One region of the Marinobacter shunpengi genome, then DNA from elsewhere that is predicted to be linked to it. Evidence: predicted binding sites of a transcription regulator. Region 1 holds the regulator's gene; each other region holds the start of a gene.
The links. The regulator sigma-54, encoded in region 1, starts transcription at its own class of promoters, with help from an activator protein. The targets are predictions, from matches to a motif close to ANTGGCATNNANNTTGCTNT.
Positions count from the first base shown of each region.

Region 2: the regulator sigma-54 is predicted to act here: its motif matches at 1,251-1,270, upstream of ACJO3T_RS13725 (PEP-CTERM sorting domain-containing protein).
Region 3: the regulator sigma-54 is predicted to act here: its motif matches at 899-918, upstream of ACJO3T_RS09830 (flagellar basal body-associated FliL family protein).

Region 1 covers NZ_JBJJLA010000011.1:126,787-129,037, forward strand. The annotation lists gene lptB (LPS export ABC transporter ATP-binding protein) at 1-31, shown strand, start outside; gene ACJO3T_RS06155 (RNA polymerase factor sigma-54) at 265-1,770, shown strand; gene hpf (ribosome hibernation promoting factor) at 1,801-2,109, shown strand; gene ptsN (PTS IIA-like nitrogen regulatory protein PtsN) at 2,203-2,251, shown strand, end outside.
Region 2 covers NZ_JBJJLA010000019.1:46,589-48,839, reverse strand. The annotation lists gene ACJO3T_RS13730 (hypothetical protein) at 1-279, opposite strand, end outside; gene ACJO3T_RS13725 (PEP-CTERM sorting domain-containing protein) at 488-1,204, opposite strand; gene bla (class A beta-lactamase) at 1,685-2,251, opposite strand, start outside.
Region 3 covers NZ_JBJJLA010000015.1:395,661-397,911, forward strand. The annotation lists gene fliM (flagellar motor switch protein FliM) at 1-260, opposite strand, end outside; gene ACJO3T_RS09830 (flagellar basal body-associated FliL family protein) at 339-842, opposite strand; gene ACJO3T_RS09835 (flagellar hook-length control protein FliK) at 1,056-2,251, opposite strand, start outside.

The DNA.
Region 1 (2,251 bases):
AGTCTACCTGGGGAACGAGTTCAGGCTGTAATCCGACGCCAGACCGTGCCCATTACACACTGCAACACAGTCCGCACGCCCTGCAATTGTGTTGACAGCAGCAAGGGGGTACACTCGGCAAAGAACTTGCTTGTTATTTCCAAGTATCCGGTAATGCTGATTTTTTTGCCTGACTTCAGCTATTTTTTGAGCTGAATCAGTGTTTTTTAGCAACGATTCTGTTACCGGCTACCTCAGAAGGGCGATGGATGTGAAACCATGGTGATGAAAGCCTCCTTACAGTTAAAGATGGGTCAGAGCCTGACGATGACCCCACAACTGCAACAGGCGATCCGTCTGCTCCAGCTTTCCACACTGGACCTGCAACAGGAAATCCAGCAGGCCCTGGACTCCAACCCGATGCTGGAAACCTCCGAGGAGGAAGACACCGACGAGTCTTCCGACGCCGAGCGGGACAACAACGAGGAGTCGGTCAGCGCCTCGGAAGGTGAGTCCGCAGCCGACAATACCTGGGAGGAATCGGACTGGTCGGCGGACAACAACCCGTCCGACAACATCCCCGACGACCTGCCGGTGGACACCGCCTGGGACGATATCTACCAGTCCGCGCCGGCTCCCGCCTCCCGGGGCGATGACGACAATGACTCCGATTTCGAAAGCCGCAGTCCCACTACCGAGACCCTGCACGACCATCTGGAGTGGCAGCTCAACCTGACCCCCATGGGCGAGCGGGATGCCGCCATCGCCCATGCCCTGCTGGATGCCGTGGATGAGCGCGGCTACCTGACCTCCGCACTGGAGGAAATCCATTCCGGGCTGATGGACGACGAAGACGAGGACCCGGTGGAAATGGACGAGGTGGAAGCCGTCCTGCGCCGCCTGCAGCACTTCGACCCGCCCGGTGTCTTTGCCCGTGACCTGCAGGAATGCCTGCTGATCCAGCTTAACCAATTGCCCGCAGACACCCCGTGGCTGGACAAGGCGCGACTGGTGATCACCCACTACATCAACCTGCTGGGTAACCGCGACTACGCACAACTGTTACGGCGCAGTCGCCTGAAGGAAGACCAGTTGCGGGAAGTGCTGGCGGTGATCACCGCCCTCAACCCGCACCCGGGCAACGCCCTGGACACCTCCGAGCCGGACTACGTGATTCCGGACGTGATCGTACGCAAGGACAAGGGCCGCTGGCGGGTGGAACTGAATCCTGAAATTGCCCCGCGCATTCGTGTCAATGCCAGCTATGCTTCCCTTATAAGGCGTGCCGACAGCAGTGCCGACAACACCTATCTGCGGGATCAGCTCCAGGAGGCGAAATGGTTCATCAAGAGCCTGCAGAGTCGGAACGAGACCCTGCTGAAGGTGGCGACACGAATAGTTGAACATCAACAGGGTTTTCTGGACCATGGGGAAGAGGCGATGAAACCGCTGATCCTGTCGGACATCGCCCAGGCTGTGGAAATGCACGAATCCACCATTTCCCGGGTCACCACGCAAAAGTTCATGCACACGCCCCGTGGCATCTTCGAGCTGAAGTACTTCTTCTCGAGCCACGTGAGCACCGAGGAAGGCGGCGAATGCTCGTCCACGGCCATTCGCGCAATGATCAGGAAACTGATTGCGGCGGAAACCCCGAAAAAGCCGCTCAGTGACAGCAAGATTGCCACCATGCTGGGAGAGCAGGGCATCAAGGTGGCGAGGCGAACGGTGGCAAAGTACCGTGAAGCCATGCATATTCCGCCCTCCAACGAGCGGAAGCGACTGGTCTGACACAAAGGGTCTGACAAACAGGAGAAGCCCATGCAACTGAACATTTCCGGTCATCATGTCGAACTGACTCCCTCCCTCAAGGATTACATCAACGAGAAATTCGAAAAACTTGAGCGCCACTTCGATCACATCAGCAACTGTCAGGTAACCCTGGAGGTGGAAAAGGTGCGCCAGATCGCGGAAGCCACGCTGCATGTGGTCGGCGGCGAAATCCACGCGAAGGCTGAAAACGATGACATGTACGCCGCCATCGATGCCCTGGTGGACAAACTTGACCGGCAGATCCTCAAGCACAAGGAAAAGAACGTTGACCGGATGCACGGAGCAACTGCCCGCTAACCATTGCGATACCGGAACGGCTATAATCTGACTCACAACGCTGCGGTACGGACTCGTACCGCAGCATTTTTTTATCGGGACCGACGAGCATCCATGACCGATTCGACCTTGACCATCAACAACATACTGGCGCCGGAACTCA
Region 2 (2,251 bases), on a different contig from region 1:
CATCTCCTCATTGGAATACCGCCCGAAGCGCATGGATGAAGACCAGTAGTGGTCCAGTAGTCCCGCCTTGCGTTTCAGGTGGCGAATCCGGTCCTGCAGGGGAGAAGGCGCGGAGGTCTGACCATGGGCGACACTCCCATCCTGCAGGGCCATCCAGGGGGGTACTGGCATTTCCTCGACGACGGCCGGATCCAGTGTGACCTGTTCCCCCGCTTCTGCAAACTTCATGAAGGCCAGCGAGGGCTGTTGCTTTGTCCGTGGACGTCTGAACGACGCCATGGTGCTGACCACCTATGGCTACGCCTACACCGGCAACGTCCATGACCATGGCGGCTCCAGCACCTACTGCCATCACTCCGGGGACCGGCTGGCAATTGGGGCGCTAAGAGGCAACTGGTGCGGTTACGGGACTACGTCTGACGACACCCGCAAAACGAAAAAACCCGGAAGCGCTATACCGCCCCCGGGTTTTCCGATGAACCGCGTTTCAGGCCTTCTGGCGGCGACGGGCCATGCCCAGACCAAATACGCCCAAAGCAAGCAGGGCCAGTGTACCCGGCTCGGCGACACTGGCTATGGTGACATCATCCAGGCCATAGCCGTCGTCCGGGTTGTTGGAATAGATACTGATGTCGTCCAGCCCGGCGGCGTCGAACAGCGTAACGTAGTAGACCTTGCCATTACCCAGGGACGAGCCAAAGACATCGGTGAAACTGAAGTCCACCCCACCGATGGAGAAACGGCCCCCGGCGTCGTTGGGATCGGTCATGTAGAACCCGATCGCGTTATAACCGGCGGTGAGGGAAATCGTCATTTCCATGGCATCCATGCTGTCCAGCCAGTTGTCCGGAGACACGGAAAAACGACCCGTAAAGGGGGTGGTGGCGGCATCCAGCACCGCCAGCCCGTCGTCACAGTCGTAGCTGCCGGTATCGCACAGGCCGCCGGAGCCGGCGGTTACACGGCTAAAGCTTCCCACGCCGGCCACGGAATTGATGGTACCGGCCTGGGTACCCACCGAGTAGCTGGCGTCGTCAAAATTCTCGGTGATATAACCCGATTGGGCCGAGCCAAGGAAGGCTGCCTCGGCGGCAGAGGCGGCGGATGCACCCTGGCCGCTGATGTTAAGGATCGGGGCGGCGTTGGCGGCAGAGGCCACGCCGATAGCGAGGACGGCTGCGACGGGTTTCAGGTACTGCTTCATCTCGATACTCCATATCGATCGATATCAGATTCGTTCTGAAGTGATATAAGCAACCCTCATGCCAGATAATATTACCTAATACTTTCATGTAGTTAATAAATAAGATAAACCTGGCTGTAAACTGAACTGACACTCGCTCGACGGGTAATGATGACTGTACTTGCCTGACAATCCCCTAGGAACGTCCGCCCCTGAGGGGACGGCCATACAACGCCCTCAGTTCGTCCTTGGCCCGTTCCAGGGTGTCCCGCTGGGCATAAGACAACTAACGTCCGGCACGGTTGACGTAGAAGGTCAGCATGGACATGGTGGCACCTCCTTTCGCAATCTACCTGTATAGTTTCCTGACGGGCTCTTCCAAGGCCCTATCGGCCTTCGACTCCAAGCCTGGCAGTCTGGATCGCACATCCCCTTTTTACCGAATTCGAAGAAACGGCGGCGCCCCGCCACCGGCTCCGGTAACCGGCTGGCGGTGAATCGCTATTCGCTCTTCACAACCTCGGTCACCAGCCGCCCTACCTCGGCATGCACCGCACTGCGGGCATCGTTCGAGCGCTCAGAACCGGAATAGTACACCGCAATCAGGACCGGGCCGGCATCCGGGCGCCAGACAATGGCGACATCATTACTGGCACCTCGGTCCCCACTGCCGGTCTTGTCACCCACCGTCCATTGCGGGTCCAGGCCGGCCCTGAGCTTGCTGTCACCGGTGGTATTGCGGATCAGCCAGTCATGCAGTTGCTCCCTGGAACCGGTAGACAGGGCCTCACCCAGCAGTACCGTTTCCATCAGGCCCAGCATGGCGGCAGGCGTCGTGGAGTCCCGTTTATCCCCTGGCAGGTTGGTGTTCAGGTCCGGCTCATTCCGGTCCAGCCGGGATACCGTATCACCCTGGGAGCGCATGTAAGAGGTCAGCCCCGCCGGGCCGCCAAGGGTTTCCAACAGCAGGTTAGCCGTGGTGTTATCGCTGTAACGGATGCTGGCGTCAATCAGTTCGGCTACGGTCATTTCACCCTCGGGCAGGTGCTCTTTCGCCACCGGGGCGTA
Region 3 (2,251 bases), on a different contig from region 1:
AATTTCATGATCTGGATGCCGCCGGTGGAAACATCGGCGTTGCGACGCAGGAGATTGAACAGACTGATGCGGGTATAGCGTGCAAAACGCTCGTTGATCATCTCGAGGGTCGGCATCCGGCCACGGACGATCCGGTCCTGACTGGCCAGGTCGTACTGCTTGACGCCTTCTTCGTCGGTCTCGTCATAGGTATCGATATCGCCGTCGTCCACCCCGTGGAGCAGCGCATCGATTTCATCCTGTGAGAGTAGGTCCTGCATAGTTTCAGCCTCTGACTGCCTGCAGTTCAGCGGGACGGCACCATGGTCATGTGGTCGTTGCCTGCCCCTGAACGGATTTCACTGAATCACGAAGTTCCTTAACAGGACCCGGTCGACGGCGGGCTCCCCCTCCGCTTCCAGGGTCTCGTTGACCGCCACCAGCAACTGCTCCGGCAGGGCCGCTCGCCCTTCACTGGTCTGCAGTGCCATGAATTCCAGGCCCCCAAGCTCCGAAATCAGGGTGTTCCGCAACAGCGGCATGTGCTTCTCGGCGGCCTGTAACGCTGCCTCCTGGCTGGACTCCAGGGCCAGGTGCACCTGGATGTAGCGGGGCCGGCCCGGGTGCTGAACCGTGGCAACCAGCGGTTTGTCCATCACCAGGTAACCGGATGGCACGAAGGCCTCTTCCGCCACGCTGCCCCTTTCCTCCACGTCGGCGGTGTTGCTGTCGCCTTTGCCCAGGAACCAGAGGGTTCCGGCAATGGAGAGACCAATGGCCAGCCCCAGTACGATGACCAGGAGCAGCATCGTCTTCAACCGGCCTTTCTTCGGTGGTGCCGCCACCTCATTGTTCTGCGCCATTCAGAAATCCGTCAATATTTTGCCGATATTCGCCAGGGATTCACCTTAACAGGATAGAAGCAAAGGCCGAGCCAACCTGTCGTTGTGCCCCTGGATCGCGCCCCGGAATCACCTGACGGTGGATTCGCATCATCAAAAAGGCCAGCCCTGAGGCTGGCCTCCGATTGCTGACAAAAGTGTAACTGCTCGATCAAGCTCTGGCTAATCCACCCGTCAGGCGTATACGTCGAGCTCTCCCTTCCAGGACAGGTCCAGCTCCGTCATTTCGGTGGCATCGGTGTCGGCATCACCGGAGGCCAGCCCCTGCCCGGGTCCGCTGTTAGCGGACTCATCACCGTCGTCGTTCTGTTCCGAACGGTCACGGTCGGCGGAATCGGACACGTCAAATCCGTCCAGGCTCAGCCCCTGTTCATTCAGCATATCCCGAAGGCGATGGCCGTGGAGTTCCAGTTGCTCCCGTACCGCCGGCGTGGAGGTGTGAACGGTCACCGTGGCCTGGTCATTCTGTACCTGGACCCGGACCTCAAGGGGTCCCAGGTCCGGCGGCGTCACATGGATCTCCGCTACCGACATCTGGCTGGCGGTAAGCCAGGCCAGCTTGCCCATCACCTTCTCGCCCCACTCATCGGCCCCCACCGGCACATCGACACTGGTGCTGTAGTTTCGCATCAGGGCCTGGGCCTCCTGCCCCCGCAGGGTGGCGGGCTGGTTCAGTGACTGCGTCAGTTCCGGTGCGGTCAGTCGTGAGGCAACCTGGGCCGTCAACGTATCGGGGGACCTGGTGGCGCTGTCCGTCAGGGCCTGGACACCGCCGGCCTGGAGCCCGGCAAGAAGCTCACGCCCCTGCTTGCCGCCCTTGTCCTGACCTGCCTCGAGCATGGCGGCAAACAGGGCGCCGGCCTTCGGCAGGCCGCCCGGCTGCTGTCCGGTACCGGTCAATGACGCGATCATCTGGGCGGTGGTACGGGCCGACTTGCCCTGGGAGACACCGGCTCCCTCAACTGCCTGCCCCTGCATCATCAGGCCGGTCATGCCGGTTTCATCGCCATCCCGGAGGTATTGCAGCAGCCCGATACCTGCCGACTCGACGTCATCGACAACCTTGTCCGGTTTAGCCTCTGAGGCATTCGCATTGGCGGTGTCGGGGCCGTCCCCGTCGGAACGGGATTCCCTGCTGGTCCGGCTGTCCCGGTCAGACTCCGGGCGGCTGTCCCTTGCCGCCTGGGTGTTCTCTTCCGCTGACCGGTTGGCGCGCTCCTCCTTTGCGTTCTCTGCCTTTGCGGTGTCTGCCTTGGCAGCGTCCTGCTTCTGCCGCAGGTCTTCCTGGTCCCGCTTGCGCTGCGCAGAGCGCTCTTCGGCACGCCGTTGTTCCAGGCGTTTTTCCTGTTGCCGGACCACCTCGTCGTAAC